DNA from 2 places in the Streptomyces nodosus genome. Region 2 is predicted to be linked to the other one. Evidence: riboswitches for the same ligand, from Rfam matches in the RefSeq annotation. Region 2 holds a riboswitch; the other holds the start of a gene.

Region 1 (7,271 bases), 6.6 Mb from region 2:
CATGGCGCACAGATACGGCGCCTGGGGGTCGCCCGCGTCGAGTGCCTGGGCGGCCTGCCGCACCAGGGCGCGGGCGGCGGTCAGTTCGGTCGCCATGTCGGCGAGGCGGAAGCGCAGCGCCTGGGAGTCGAGCAGGCGCCGGCCGAAGGCCTCCCGGTCGGCGAGGTGGGCGAGGCTCCGGTCGAGGGCGCTGCGGGCGCCGCCCAGGGAGCAGGCGGCGATGCCGAGGCGGCCGCCGTTCAGGCCGTTCATCGCGATCCGGAAGCCCTCCCCCTCACGGCCCAGGAGCCGGTCGGCGGGCAGGCGTACGCCGTCCAGGACGACCTGGCGGGTGGGCTGGGCGTTCCAGCCCATCTTGCGTTCGTTGGGGCCGAAGGTGATGCCCGGGTCGTCCTTGTCGACCAGGAACGCGGAGACCCCGCTCGCGCCGGCGCCGCCGGTGCGGGCCATGACCACATAGACCTGGGAGGCGCCCGCCCCGGAGATGAACTGCTTCACCCCGGTGAGCACCCAGTGGTCGCCGTCGCGCACGGCCCGGGTGCTGAGGGCCGCCGCGTCCGAGCCGGCGCCCGGTTCGGTCAGGCAGTAGCTGGCGAGGTCGTCCGTCGCGCACAGCCTCGGCAGCCATCGTTCGCGTTGGGTGTCGTCACCGTAGCGGTCGATCATCCAGCCGACCATGTTGTGGATGGAGAGATAGGCCGCGATGGCGGGGCAGCCGGAGGCGAGGGTCTCGAAGATGAGGACGCCGTCGGTGCGGCTGAGTCCGGAGCCGCCGTGCTCCTCGCGGACGTAGATCCCGCCGAGGCCGAGCCCGGCGGCCTTGCGGAGCACATCGACGGGGAAGTGCTTGTCGCGGTCCCAGTCCAGGGCGTGCGGGGCCACATGGTCCTGGGTGAAGTCGAGGGTGGCCTCGACGAGGGCCTGCTGGTCCTCGGTGAGCAGGGTGCTGGTCATGGTCGCTCAGCCCATCGTGGGAATCGTGAAGCTGGCGCCTTCGCGCAGCCCGGCGGGCCAGCGGGAGGTGACGGTCTTGGTGCGGGTGTAGAAGCGGATGGAGTCCGGGCCGTGCTGGTTCAGATCGCCGAAACCGGAGCGCTTCCAGCCGCCGAAGGTGTGATAGGCGACCGGCACCGGGATGGGTACGTTGACGCCGACCATGCCGGTGTCGACGCGCCGGGTGAAGTCGCGGGCGGTGTCCCCGTCGCGGGTGAAGAGGGCGACGCCGTTGCCGAAGGGGTGTTCGCTGGGCAGGCGCAGGGCCTCCTCGTAGTCGGCGGCGCGGACCACGGACAGCACCGGGCCGAAGATCTCCTCCTGGTAGATACGCATCTGCGGGGTGACCCGGTCGAAGAGCGAGGCTCCGGCGAAGAAGCCGTTCTCATGGCCGGGGAACACGAAGTCCCGGCCGTCCACGACGAGTTCGGCGCCTTCCTCGACTCCGAGGTCGACATAGGAGCGGACCCGGTCCAGGGCGTCCCGGCCGACCAGCGGACCGAAGTCGGCCTGGGGGTCGTCGCTGCGGCCGATGCGCAGGGTGCCGATGCGTTCGGTGAGGCGTGCGACCAGGGCGTCGGCGGTGGCCTCGCCGACCGGGACGGCGACCGAGATCGCCATGCAGCGCTCGCCCGCCGAGCCGTATCCGGCGCCGATCAGGGCGTCCACGGCCTGGTCCAGGTCGGCGTCCGGCATCACGATCATATGGTTCTTGGCGCCGCCGAAGCACTGGGCCCGCTTGCCATGGGCGGCGGCGGTGGCATAGACGTGCGCGGCGATCGGCGTGGAGCCGACGAAGCCGAGGGCGGCGACGCGCGGGTCCTCCAGGAGGGTGTCGACGGCTTCCCGGGCGCCGTTGACCACATTGAGGACGCCGGGCGGCAGGCCCGCCTCCAGGAAGAGCTCGGCGAGCCGCAGCGGGACGGAGGGGTCACGCTCGGACGGCTTGAGGATGAAGGCGTTGCCGCAGGCCAGGGCGGGGGCGGCCTTCCAGAGGGGGATCATGGCGGGGAAGTTGAACGGGGTGATGCCGGCGACGACGCCGAGGGGTGCGCGCAGCGAGTGGACATCGATGCCGGTGCCCGCGTTGTCGGTGAACTCGCCCTTGAGCAGATGCGGGATACCGGCGGCGAACTCCACGACCTCCAGGCCGCGTTGGATGTCCCCGCGGGCGTCGGCGACCGTCTTGCCGTGCTCGGCGGACAGCAGCCGGGCCAGCGCGTCCTTCTCCTCCTCGACGAGCTGGAGGAAGCGCAGCAGGACCCGGGCGCGACGCTGTGGGTTCCACTCGCCCCACTCGCGCTGTGCCTCGACGGCGACGGCGATCGCCGCCTCGGTCTCGGCCCGGTCGGCGAGCGGCACCAGGGCCTGGACCTCGCCGGTGTTGGGGTCGTACACATCGCCGTAGGACCCCGAGGTCCCCGGGGTGTGCTTGCCGCCGACGAAGTGGGTCAGCTCGCGGACATCGGTGTGATCAAGTGGACGGATCATGGGTGCCTGCTCTCGTCAGGTGATCCGGGATGGCGCGGCGTACCGGCGCACGGGTGATGTGCGCGGCTCGCGCGGAACGCGTATGGCGTGGGAACCCTCAGGGGGTGACGGTGGGATTGCCTCTCGGGCAGTGCCGGTCGAGTCCGCCGGGGTCGTGAATGCGCACCGGTGCCATGCGTGTCAGCTCCATCCTCGTGGACAACACGGAACGTCCCGCGGCCGGTATCCTGACTCCCGGATCAGCGCGCGCCGTCCGCCTTCCCGACATCCTGCTCGTCAGTGGCGTCCTGCTCGACGGCGTGCTCCCCGGTCACAGTGGCGGGACCGTGCCGGAATCACACCGGCTTCCCTGCACCGCGGGCCTTTCCCTCCACTATATAGTTGGGCTTCCTAGTAATTCCATTAGTCCGCGCTCACCCGGTTCCGGAATCCGTCGGCCGGGGCTCCGTGAACCGCACCGGTGCCCGGAAGCGGGCACGGCGGGCGGCGCGCCGGAAGGTGGTCAGCACCGCCGGACCGACCAGTAGCACACACACGAAGTTGGTGACCGCCCGCCCGGTGTCCCAGCCCAGCGAAGTGGCCAGGTCGAAGGCGACATAGCGGTGCCACTGCTCGGTGAAAGGCAGCCCCGGGAGATAGGCGATGGAGCTGTTCGGGTCGAGGGAGAACGGCCAGAAGGAAAGGTTGAGCAGAAAGCCGAAGAGATAGCCGGAGAGCGATCCGTAGCCGGCCAGCATCAGGACCTCACGCCGGCCGCTCGCCCTGGGCAGCAACCCGGCGAGCATCCCGACGAAGGCGCAGCCGAACATCTGGTACGGCATCCAGGGCCCCACTCCCCCGGTGATCAGCGCCGAGGCGAACAGCGAGGTGCAGCCGAGGACGAAGCCGAAGCCGGGCCCGTAGACCCGTCCCGCCAGCACCAGGACGAAGAAGACGGTCTCGATGCCGGCGGTTCCGGCTCCCAGGGGGCGCAGGGCCGCGTTCACGGCGGAGAGGACGCCCAGCATGGCGAGCGCCTTGGAGTCGATGCCGCCCTCGGCGATCTCGGACAGCACCACGGCCAGGACCAGCACCAGCAGCACGCCGAAGATCAGCGGCGGGGCGTAGGCGGAGCCGAAGGTGCCCGGTGCGACGACGAACGGCCAGAAGAACGCCACGAGGCCCAGGAACGCGGCCAGTGTCATGACCACACCGGCGCGGGGAGTCAGCCGGATGGCGGTCCCGGTGGCTGTGCTCATGGGTGTGTTCCTCCCTCACTCTCGCCGGTCAGGGCCCGAGCGACCTGATCGACCGTCAGGAAGGGCAGCGGGAAAAGGATCTTCGCCGTCTGCGGGGCGAACGTCGGTGAGGAGACGATGACTTCGGCCGTCGGTCCGTCGGCCACCACGTCGCCCTCGGCCATGACGACCACCCGGTCGGCGGCGCGGGCGGCGAACTCGACGTCATGGGTGGAGATCACGACCGCCCGGCCCTCGGCGGCGAGGGTGTCGACGATGCCGATCAGCTCCGTCTTGGCACGGTAGTCCAGGCCCCGGGTCGGCTCGTCCAGGAGGACGACCCGGGGCGCGGCGGAGAGCTGGACGGCGAGGACGAGCGCGAGCTTCTGCCCCTCCGACAGGTCCCGCGGGTGGGTGGCGTCGTCGATGCCGGGCGCGAGCCGGTCGAGGAGGGCGCGGGCCTTCACCAGGGTCCCCGATTCGGCGTCCGCCTGGTCGAGTTCCTGGCGGACGCTCTCCAGATAGAGCAGATCTGCGGGGGTCTGCGGGACCAGTCCGACGAGTCGGCGGGCCTCCGCGGCCGACACGGTGTGCGGGTCCGTCCCACCCTGGCCGTCGGTGACTTTCACCGTCCCGGCCCGGCGCGGGCCGGAGCCCTGCAGGGCCCACAGCAGGGATGATTTGCCTGATCCGTTGCGGCCCATCAGCGCGGTGACCTCACCTGCGTGCAGATCGAGGTCCACCTCACGGACGGCGGGAACATCCCGGTAGGCGACCGTGACGCCGCGCCCTGCCAGCAGCCTCGGCCGGTCCTCGGCGACCGCCCGTACGGGGGGCGCGGCACGGCCGGCCAGCCGGGCCCGGAGCGGGGCCGCGGCACGGCGTGCGTCACGGATGGACAGCGGCAGCGGGGACCAGTCCGCGGTCCGGCCCAGCTCCACGATCGGCGGCGCGATCGTGGAACGGAGGAGGATCTCCTGGGGTGTGCCGATGCGGGCACGGCCGTCGCCCGGCAGATGGATGACGCGATCCGCGTACTGGACGACCCGCTCGAGGCGGTGCTCGGCCATCAGGACGGTGACGCCGAGGTCGTGGACCAGCCGGGTGACGGCCGCCAGGACCTCCTCGGCCGCGGTCGGGTCCAGGGCGGAGGTCGGCTCGTCCAGCACCAGTACGCGGGGGTGAGCGGTGAGGACCGAGCCGATGGCGACGCGCTGCTGCTGGCCGCCGGAGAGTTCATGCAGGGCGCGGTGGCGCAGATCGGCGAGGCCGAGCAGGTCGAGGGTCTCCTCGACCCGCTTGCGCATGGCCGCCGGCGGGATCGCCAACTGCTCCATCACATAAGCGAGTTCCTCCTCGACGGTGTCGGTGACAAAGCCGTCGAGGGGGTCCTGGCCCACCACCCCGACGACATCGGCGAGTTCGCGGGGCGGATGGTGTGCGGTGTCGCGGCCGTCGACGGTGACCCGGCCGTGGAGGGTGCCGCCGGTGAAGTGCGGCACCAGACCGTTGACGGCGCCCAGGAGCGTGGACTTGCCGACGCCGGTGTGGCCGACGACCAGGCAGAGTTCGCCCTCCTCCACCGTGAGGTCGAGGTCGCGCAGGGCGGGCTCGGGGGCGTCGTCGTAGTGGACGGTGACCTGGTCGAAGGTGATCACTGGGTGTCGGCTCTCTGGACGGGGCCGGGCGGCGGCGCGAGGAAGCCGGCCGTTCCGGCGAGGAGGATCGCGGCGGTCGGCACCAGTGGCAGCCGGGGCCAGGTCAGCGGGTAGAAACTGGGGTTGAGCTGGGCGGGGTCGTAGCCGAGGTCGCTGAAGAGCAGGACGGCGGACAGCACCCCGCTCCCGGCGACGGCCCACTCCGGCAGGCGCCAGGGGTCCGGGCGGTAGGTGGTGCGGGTCACGCGCCGGCCGCCCAGCCGCAGGCCCGCCACGCACAGGGCGGCGCCCGACGCCATCGCGGGCAGCCCCAGAAAGGTGGGCGCCGTCGCGTCGAGCAGTCCGTACGCCCCGGCGCACAGACCGCACATGCCGAGCAGCATCAGCGCGCCGGTGCCCCGGCGGGAGCGGCGGGTTGCGGTGCCCGCCCGGCCGTAGCCGCGCGAGTCCATGGCGGCGGCCAGCCTGAGCGAACGCTCCAGGGCGTCCTCGAGGACCGGGACCACGATGCCGCGCAGCGCCTTCACGCCCTTCGCCCCTCCGGCCCTCAACTTCATGGCCCGGGCGACGCGTTGCACGCTCTGCACCAGCTGCGGGGCCACACTGATCGCGACGGTGACGGCCACCCCGAGCTCGTACAGGGCGCCGGGCAGCACCCGCAGCGCGCGCTTGGGGTTGGCGAGGGTGTTGGCGGCGCCGATGCAGCACAGCATGCAGGCCAGCCGCAGCCCGTCGGTGCCCGACGACAGCAGGGCCTCCAGCGACACCGGCCCGCCGATCTCGATGCCCGCGTACCAGTCGGGGGTGGGGACGCGCGGGAGGGAGAAGAGGAAGTGGTCGTGCGGGGTGACACCGGTGGCGAACACGGCCCGGAAGACGACCCTGATCGCCACCACGGTCAGGGCGAGGTACAGGTAGTACTTGAAGCCGCGTGCCCAGGGCGCCTCCGTCCGCCGTGCCGTGACCACATGGCCGAGCACGGCGAGCACCAGGAAGAGCAGCAGGGGGTTGTCGGTGCGGCTGACCGCGGTGGCGAGGGAGAGCGCCCACACCCACCAGGCCACCGGATGCAGGATGCGCGGCAGTCGCCGGCCGCCCCGGTCCGGCGCCGGGTCGGGCCGGGCCGCCTCCACGGTCGTACGGGCCACCGCGGTCACTCGGTACGACGGCGCCGGCGCGCCATGAACGCCGTCGCACCGCCGATCACGACCACAAGGCCGGCGCCCGCGGCCACCGGCAGGACCGAACCGGAGTCGTGCGGGGCGTCCTTCGCGGGGGCGGCGTCGAGCACCTTGGGCTCCGGGCTAGGTGCGGCCACGGCCGACGGGCTCTCGGTGGTGCCGGTCGACTCACCGGGTGTCGGGGACGGTGTGGGACTCGCGGTCCTGCTGGGCTTCGGCTTCTTCGCGGGCCTCTCCTCGGGCTTCTGCTCGGCGGGCTTTTCCTTCTTCGGCTCGGCCGAGGGGGTCCTGGAGGGTGCGGTGGTCGTGCGCTCCGGAGCCGGGCCGGTGTCCACTCCGGGCGGCAGCGGCGGTGCCTTGGCCGTGGAGGCGGGCTTGCCCGTGTCGCCCTGGGGCTGGGTGTTGTGGGCGCGCAGCTGGTCGGGGGTGACCTTCGGGCGGCCCTCGGTGCCCTCGAGATCGGTGCCGCCGAAGACCCACAGGTCGACGCTGCCGGGTTCGGGCTTGTAGAGCATGGCGCCGAGTTGGCTGTACGCCCAGTCCTTGTCACCAGGGTCGGCGTGCCAGTACGACCAGTAGGCGGAGGCCGGCGGGGTGAGCACGCAGTCGTCCTCACCGGGAGTGGGGTACTGCTTGCCGTTCTGGTAGCCGCTGTAGCCGATGCGGCAGATGAACGCGGGACCGTCGTGGCCGGTGCCGGTGGTGCGCCAGCCGCCCTGGTTGAGCAGTTC
Region 2 (7,271 bases):
TCGACGACGAGGTCGTGGCCGACGACGAAGCTGGACTCGTCGGAGGCGAGCCAGAGCACCGCGGCCACGATCTCGTCGGTGGTGGCGACGCGGGCGATCGGCACTGTCGTGGCCAGTCGGGCCGCGCGGTCGGTGTCGGTCTCCCCGGGGCGCAGCGACATGCCGGTGTCGGTGGCGCCGGGGCTCACCGCGTTGATACGTACGTTGTCCTTGATGTGGTCCAGGGCGGCGACCCGGGTGAGGGTGCTCACGGCGGCCTTGGAGGCGGCGTAGGCGGCCATGCCGGGGCGGCGGCCGTGATAGCCGATGTTGGACGCGGTGTTGACGATGACGCCGCCGCCGTTGGCCCGCATATGGGCGATCTCCTGCTGCATGCTGTGCAGGACACCGTTCAGATTGACGTCCAGCACGGAGTGCCACACCGCCAGGTCCAGATCGCCGACCGGGGTGGGTTTGCCGAAGACGCCGGCGTTGTTGTGCGCGATATGCAGGCCGCCGTGGCGCTCCACCGTGGTGCGGACCAGACGCTCCATGTCCTCGGGCCGGGTGACGTCGGCGACGACCGCTTCGGCGGTGCCGCCGTCCTCCTCGTCGACGAGTCGCACGGTCTCCTCGATGGACTCGAGCCGGGCGCCGGCGGCGACCACGGTGGCGCCCTCACGGGCGAAAGCCCTGGCGCCGGCCCGGCCGATGCCGGATCCCGCGCCGGTGACGACGACGACCTTGTCCTTGAAACGGGCGGTCATGGGGGAAGCTCCTCGGTACCTGTCGTAGCGGACGGAATTACTTTGTCAGGCGGCCATGGCTCACCGCTTCAGGGTTCGAGGGAGAAAGCGTCGAGCGCCCCCCCGTGGATTCCCGTCGTGGGCAGGGGACTTGGCGTCGTCGGCGAACAGCCGTCGGCCACCCCTCCGGGTGTCGTGGCGGGCACGGATTGGTTGCGGTGCGGAGTTCTCGTCATGCTGCCGCCCGGGTGTGCGGCAGCATGACGAGCATGGGCAGAGACCGTTATGTCGACTTCTTGCGTGCGTGGGCGATCGTCCTGGTGGTGCTCGGCCACTGGCTGATCACCGGCCTGGTCCGGGAGAGCGACGGACGGATCACCGCGCCCGAGTTGTTGGCGACGGTCCCTTGGACGCAGTGGCTGACTCTGGGCTTTCAGATCATGCCGCTGTTCTTCCTGGCCGGCGGTCACGCCGCGGGGGGCTCCTGGTCGCGGGCGCGCGCGGCGGGTGGTTCCGCGGCCGGCTGGGTGGGACGGCGGTCGTTGCGGCTGCTGCTTCCGGCGGGCGCCTACAGCGGTCTTGTGCTGCTCGCCGTCGGGATCTGTGCGGCGGTCGGTGTGGATGCGGGCACGCTTGCGCTCGTGGGCTGGGCGATGGGCATGCAGTTCTGGTTCCTTCCGGTGTACCTGCTGCTCAGTGCCCTGACGCCGCCGCTGTATGCGGCACATCGGCGCTGGGGGCTGCGCGCCGCCGTGGTCATGGGCATGGGGGCCGCGGCCGTCGGGGTGCTGGTGGTGACGGTGCACGCGCCGTTTGCCGGTCTGGTCAACTACGTCCTGGTGTGGGGCGTGGCCTATCAGTTGGGCTTCTGCTGGCGGGACGGTCTGCTGACGCGTCGTCGGCGGGTGCCGGCCGCGATGGCGGTGGGCGGTGGGGCGGCGTTCGCGGCGCTGGTCGGTCTCGGGCCGTTCCCGGTCAGTCTGATCCTTGTGACGGGGCAGACGCCCAGCAACACCGACCCGCCGTCGCTGGCGATGCTGGCGTGGGTGGTGGCCCAGACCGGCGTGTGTCTGCTGGTCGCGCCAGCCGTGCGGAGGCTTCTGGACCGCGCGTGGGTGTGGCGTCTGGTGCGGCCGGTCGGCGGTGCGAGCCTGACGCTGTATCTGTGGCACATGCTGCCGGTGCTGGTCGTGGCCGCCGCGTTCTACCTGACCGACCTCGCGCCCGAGCCCGTCTTCGGGTCCGCCGGGTGGTGGGCGCTGCGGGTGCCGTGGCTGCTGGTGCTCGGGCTTGTGCTCGCCGGTCTCGCGGCGGCGCTGCGACCGCTGGAGCGGAAGCTGGCCACGCTGTACGAACGGACCCGCCCGGATGCCGGTCTGCGCCGCTCCTGGCCGCTGTGGCTCGGCCTCGCCGTGAACGTCGCCGCCCTGTCCCGCTTCGCCGTGCAGGGATTCGCGTACGAGGGTCGCTTCCCGGTGCTGCCCTCGCTGGGTCTCGTCCTGGGAATGGGGCTGTTGCTGCTGCCGGGCCGGAGCCGGACGGTGCCGGAGCGTCCCGTGCGGCGCGAGGCCGACCTGGAGGAGGCCGCCTGATCCGGTGGCCGCAGCACGGGGCTGATAGCGTGTCGCCGCCGTGGTGTACGGGAAACCGGTCGAAAGCCGGTGCGGCCCTCGCCACTGTAGCTGCGGAGTTCCGCGGCCCTCGCCGACCGCTCCACGGAGCGGTCGGGGCCACTGGGTGGATCGGGAACGAGCCGTCCGGGAAGGCCGGCCGTGGAATGTCGATGCAGAAGCCAGGAGACCGGTCACGGCGCGACATGTTCCACGAGGGTTTTGGAGAACACGTGCCCAGCGGTCCCCTGCGTCCGTTTCGATCTCGACGGTCCATACGTCCCACGCGTCCCACGCGTCCGGTGCGTTCGGCGCGCTCCGGTCTCGCCGCCGCGGCGCTCCTGCTCGTCGGTGCGCTCGGCGCCTGCACGGGCGCACCCGCGGCCGACGAGTCCGCCGCCACGTCCGGGAGCGGCCGGCCCGCGCCGGTGAGCGTGAGCAGCTGCGGCGTCACCACGACCGTCGCGGCACCCCCCAACCGGCTGGTCACCCTGAACCAGGGCGCCACCGAAGTGGCCCTGGCACTCGGCCTGGAGTCCCGGATGGCCGGAACGGCCTACCTGGACGACGCTATCCCGGCGAAGTGGAAGGCGGCCTACGACAGCGTCCCGGTGCTGGCCAAGGAGTACCCGAGCAAGGAAAAGCTCCTGGCGGCGCACCCGGACTTCCTCTACGCCTCCTACTCCAGCGCGTTCACCGACAAGGTGGCGGGCACTCAGGCGGAGCTGAGAACCGAGGGCATCGCGTCGTATCTGTCGAGGCTCGGCTGCCCCGGCGGCAAGCAGGCGCCGCCGCCGTCCTTCCAGACGGTGTGGGACGAACTGGCCGACGTCGCCGAGGTCTTCGGTGTCGCGCCGCGTGCGGCCGCCCTCCAGAAGGAGCAGAAGCGGCAGCTCTCCGCGCTCGAGGCCACGGCGGCGGGCAAGGGCCTGAAGGTGTTCTGGTACGACTCGGACACCAAGACCCCCTACGTCGGTGCCGGCCACGGCGGCCCCCAGCTGCTGCTCGACGCCGTAGGCGCCCGCAACGTCTTCGGCGCGCTGCCCGGTGGCTGGCAGCACGCGAGCTGGGAGAAGGTGATCGCCGCGGACCCGGACGTCATCGTGCTCGCGGACGCCGACCGGGACACCGCACAGTCCAAGATCGACTATCTGGAGCACGATCCTGTGCTGAGCAAGCTCACGGCTGTCCGGCACCATGCCTTCGTGGTCGTGCCGTTCTCCGAGACGACACCCGGTGTACTGCTCGCCGACGGCGCCGCCCGGCTCTCGGCCGGTCTCAGCAAGGTGCACCCGCGTTCATGACCGCGGCCGACCGCATCGCCGCACGGCCGGCAGGCCCGAGTCGTGCGGCGGTGGCCCTGGCCGTCGCTGCGGTCCTGCTGCCGGCCGTCGCCCTGGCCGGCCTCGCCGTGGGATCCGTCCATGAGCCGCCGGGCGTGGTGGCCGACGTAGTCCTGCGCCGGCTCGGCCTCGGCAGCGCCCCGGTCACGCTGCTGGACGACCAGATCGTCTGGCAGCTGCGGCTGCCCCGGGTCCTGGGGGCCGCGGCGACGGGCGCGGGCCTCGCGATGTGCGGCGCGGTGCTGCAGACCCTGACGGGGAACGATCTGGCAGACCCCTATCTGCTCGGAATCTCCGACGGGGCGGCCGTCGGCGCGGTCACCGTGATCGTCCTCGGCGTCGGAGCCACCGGCGCCGCGGCCACCGGCGCGCTCTCGGCGGCCGCCTTCGTGGGCGCCCTGCTCGCGGTGGTCGTCGTGCTGACCCTGGCCGGTGCGCGCACCTGGTCCCTGCCGGCCGCTCGGACCGTGCTGGCCGGTATCGCGGTGGGGCAGATGTGCGCCGCGTACACCTCGTTCGTGGTGCTGGTCCTCGGCGACCGCGATGCCGCGCGGGGCGTCATGGAGTGGACGCTGGGCTCGGTGGCCGGCGTGCGGTGGCACACGGCGCTCTTCCTGACCGCGGTGGCCGTCCTCGGCACGCTGGTCATGGTCACGGCCGCCCGGGACCTGGACGCGTTCGCGTTCGGTGAGACCGCGGCCCGCTCCTTCGGCGTCCCTGTCGAACGTGTCCGCTGGGCCCTGATCGCCACGGCCGCGCTGGTGACCGCGTGTCTGGTCGCCCACACCGGGGTCATCGGATTCGTCGGCCTGGTCGTACCGCATGTCGTCCGCCTGGTCTGCGGCCCGCGCCATGCCCTGCTGCTGCCGATGTCGGCGCTGCTCGGCGCGTCGCTGCTGGTGGGCAGTGACATCGTGGCGCGTTCGGTGCTCAGCGACCGGGAGATACCGGTCGGCATCGTCACCGCCGGACTGGGCGCGCCGTTCTTCGCATGGCTGCTGTGGCTCCAGGGACGCAACGGGTCCACCGCGGGGGGCCGGTCATGACCGGCAGGGACCCGGTGGTGCTGCGGGCCGAGGACGTCGGCGTGCGGATCGACGACGCCACCTTGCTGACGGATGTGCGGCTGGGCTTCGCCCCCGGCAGGACGACGGGACTGCTCGGGCCGAACGGTGCCGGCAAGACGACGCTGCTGCGGGCCCTCGCCGGTCTGCGCCGGCCGCAGACGGGCCGGGTCCTCCTCGACGGCGGTGATCTGTACGCCCTCTCGGCCCGCCGACGGGCGCGCCGGGTGGCGTTCATGGAGCAGCAGGCCGACACCACACTGCCGCTGACGGCCCGTCAGGTCATCGAGCTGGGGCGCACTCCGCACCGCGGCCGCTGGCCCGTCCCCGCGGGCTCCGCCGCCGACCGCGAGCGGTCCGTGATCGGCGACGCCGTCACCACTGTCGCCGTCGGCGGGCTGCTCGACAGGACCTGGGCGTCCCTGTCCGGCGGGGAGCGCCAGCGGGTCCAGCTCGCGCGGGCCCTGGCGCAGGAACCCGGGGTGCTTCTGCTGGACGAGCCCACCAACCACCTGGACCTGCGCCATCAGATCGGCTTCCTGGAAACCGTGCGCGGACTCGGCATCACCACCGTCGCGGCCCTGCACGACCTCGAACTGGCCGCGGCGTACTGCGACGAGATCGCCGTGCTGTTCGACGGCCGCCTGGTCGCCCATGGGCCCGCGCGCGAGGTGCTCACCTCGGAGACGATCGCGCGTGTCTACCGGGTCGACGCGACCGTGGAGCGGCATCCCCGGCACGACAGACCGCACATCCGGTGGAACGGACTGCTTCCCGAAGGGCCGCGTCATGAGCCGTGACCGTACGAACGCCCCCGCGGCGCCCGACCGGGACCGGGCCACGGTCCTGGTCGGCATGTCCCTCACGGAGGCCGACCGCAGGGCCGAGCTGCTCGGGGCGGCCGCACCCCTGGGCGCCACAACGGCGTTCCTGCAGCAGGGCGACCCGTCCCTGTCGGCCGAGCTGACCAGGCTGGCCGACGCGGGGACGGAGACCGTCGTACTGATCGGGATCCGTCTGGGAGCCTCGGGTCCGGGCCACTCATGGCTGCGGCGGATCGCGGCGCACTGGTGGCGGGAGCGCGTCGGCCACCGCCCCGCTCTGCTCGTCGCCACCCGGCTCGCCGCCGCCGCGGACGCCGTGACCGTGGCGGCGGAGGTCAAGCCGATCACCGGTGCGGAGCCCGGCCTGACCTCCGCGGCCTGGAACGAGGTCCCCGGCCACCGGCACCAGGTCCTGGTGTGCCGCGGGCCGCGCTGTACGGCCAAGGGCGCGGACGAGACCCTGGCCGCGCTCGTGCGGCGGCTGACGGAGCACGGGCTGGGCGACGACGACGTCCTGGTGACGCAGACGGGGTGCCAGTTCCCCTGCAACCAGGCGCCGGTGGTCAGTGTGCAGCCCGACGACGTCTGGTACGGGCGGGTGGACGCGGCGGCTGCCGTCACGATCCTGTCGGAGCATCTCATCGGCGGCCGGCCGGTCACGGCGCACCGCCTCCCCCGGCACAGGAGCGACCGTACGGGCGGTGCGGAGGAAGGCTGACGGCGTCCGCGGCGGCGTCCGCGGCCCCTCCGGCATGGTCTCCGGGGGCTGCGCCCCGAGCGGTCCCGCCCGCCGGAGCGCCGCCCGGGGACCGGCAGGTGCCCCGGCCAGGGACCGGTGATCGGTCGTGGCCGGGGCGTGCGCACCGGGGTCCAGGCGGATCGCCCGCGGCTGATCGGCCGGGGCGTGCGCCTACGGTCGGTGAGGCGTCGTCACTTCAGGGCGGGCGGTGCGGCCTGTGTAGAGGTGCCCCAGGTCGAGGGCCGGGGACCGACCGTGTAGTCGATCGAGCGCAGTCCGCGCAGTGCGCCGGTGGTCAGATAGGTCCGGTCGTAGGGCGATGCGTCGGTGCGGACCTTCTGGATGTAGCGGTTGGAGTCGGAGGTTCCCGGAGCATTGATCGTGAGGTGTCCGCCCGGGTGGTAGCGGCGGTCCAGCCGCAGGTCGACACGGTCGAAGACGGGCGTGGTCAGGCCCCAGGTGGGGTAGCCGGGCTGCACCGGGAACAGTCCGATGGCGGACAGCACGTTCCAGGCGGACATGGTGCCCAGGTCGTCGTTGCCGGTCATTCCGGTCGGCTCGTCGGTGAACAGGGTGAGCGCGGCGTGCACCACGTCGGTGGTCTTCCAGGGCTGCCCCGTGGAGAGATAGGTGTACGGGGCGATGAGGTCGGGTTCGTTCTGCGGGTTGTACTTGTCGGCGTTGTAGTAGTCGTAGGCGCCGTTGACCCACACCTCGCGGGTGGTCTTCACCGGGTCCTTCAGAAGCTGGTCGTAGGCGAAGAAGGCGTCGAGGCGGTCGTTGGCGGCCTGCCTGCCTCCGATGAGGTCGGTCATGCCGGGCAGGTCCTGCGGCACGAGCCACTGGTACTGCCAGGAGGTGCCCTCGTGGAAGCCGACACTCTGCGCCGGGTCGGCCGGTCCGGTGAAGGCGCCGGAGGCGTCGCGGGCGCGGAAGAAGCCGGTCGAGGGGTCGAAGACATTGCGG

What was found. Region 2 has a riboswitch for cobalamin ahead of CP978_RS02795 (ABC transporter substrate-binding protein). Riboswitches for the same ligand answer to the same signal wherever they lie in the genome.
Region 1: it holds a riboswitch for cobalamin, as region 2 does, so the genes downstream of both, CP978_RS31720 (CoA-acylating methylmalonate-semialdehyde dehydrogenase) here and CP978_RS02795 (ABC transporter substrate-binding protein) in region 2, are expected to answer to the same signal.

What each region holds. Positions count from the first base shown of each region.
Region 1 is NZ_CP023747.1:7,119,455-7,126,725, reverse strand. It holds gene CP978_RS31725 (acyl-CoA dehydrogenase family protein) at 1-954, opposite strand, end outside; gene CP978_RS31720 (CoA-acylating methylmalonate-semialdehyde dehydrogenase) at 961-2,484, opposite strand; cobalamin riboswitch at 2,685-2,858, opposite strand; gene CP978_RS31715 (ECF transporter S component) at 2,898-3,722, opposite strand; gene CP978_RS31710 (ABC transporter ATP-binding protein) at 3,719-5,359, opposite strand; gene CP978_RS31705 (energy-coupling factor transporter transmembrane component T) at 5,356-6,516, opposite strand; gene CP978_RS31700 (hypothetical protein) at 6,513-7,271, opposite strand, start outside.
Region 2 is NZ_CP023747.1:543,854-551,124, forward strand. It holds gene CP978_RS02785 (SDR family NAD(P)-dependent oxidoreductase) at 1-746, opposite strand, end outside; gene CP978_RS02790 (acyltransferase family protein) at 995-2,317, shown strand; cobalamin riboswitch at 2,342-2,547, shown strand; gene CP978_RS02795 (ABC transporter substrate-binding protein) at 2,638-3,639, shown strand; gene CP978_RS02800 (FecCD family ABC transporter permease) at 3,636-4,724, shown strand; gene CP978_RS02805 (ABC transporter ATP-binding protein) at 4,721-5,542, shown strand; gene CP978_RS02810 ((2Fe-2S) ferredoxin domain-containing protein) at 5,532-6,284, shown strand; gene CP978_RS02815 (GH92 family glycosyl hydrolase) at 6,497-7,271, opposite strand, start outside.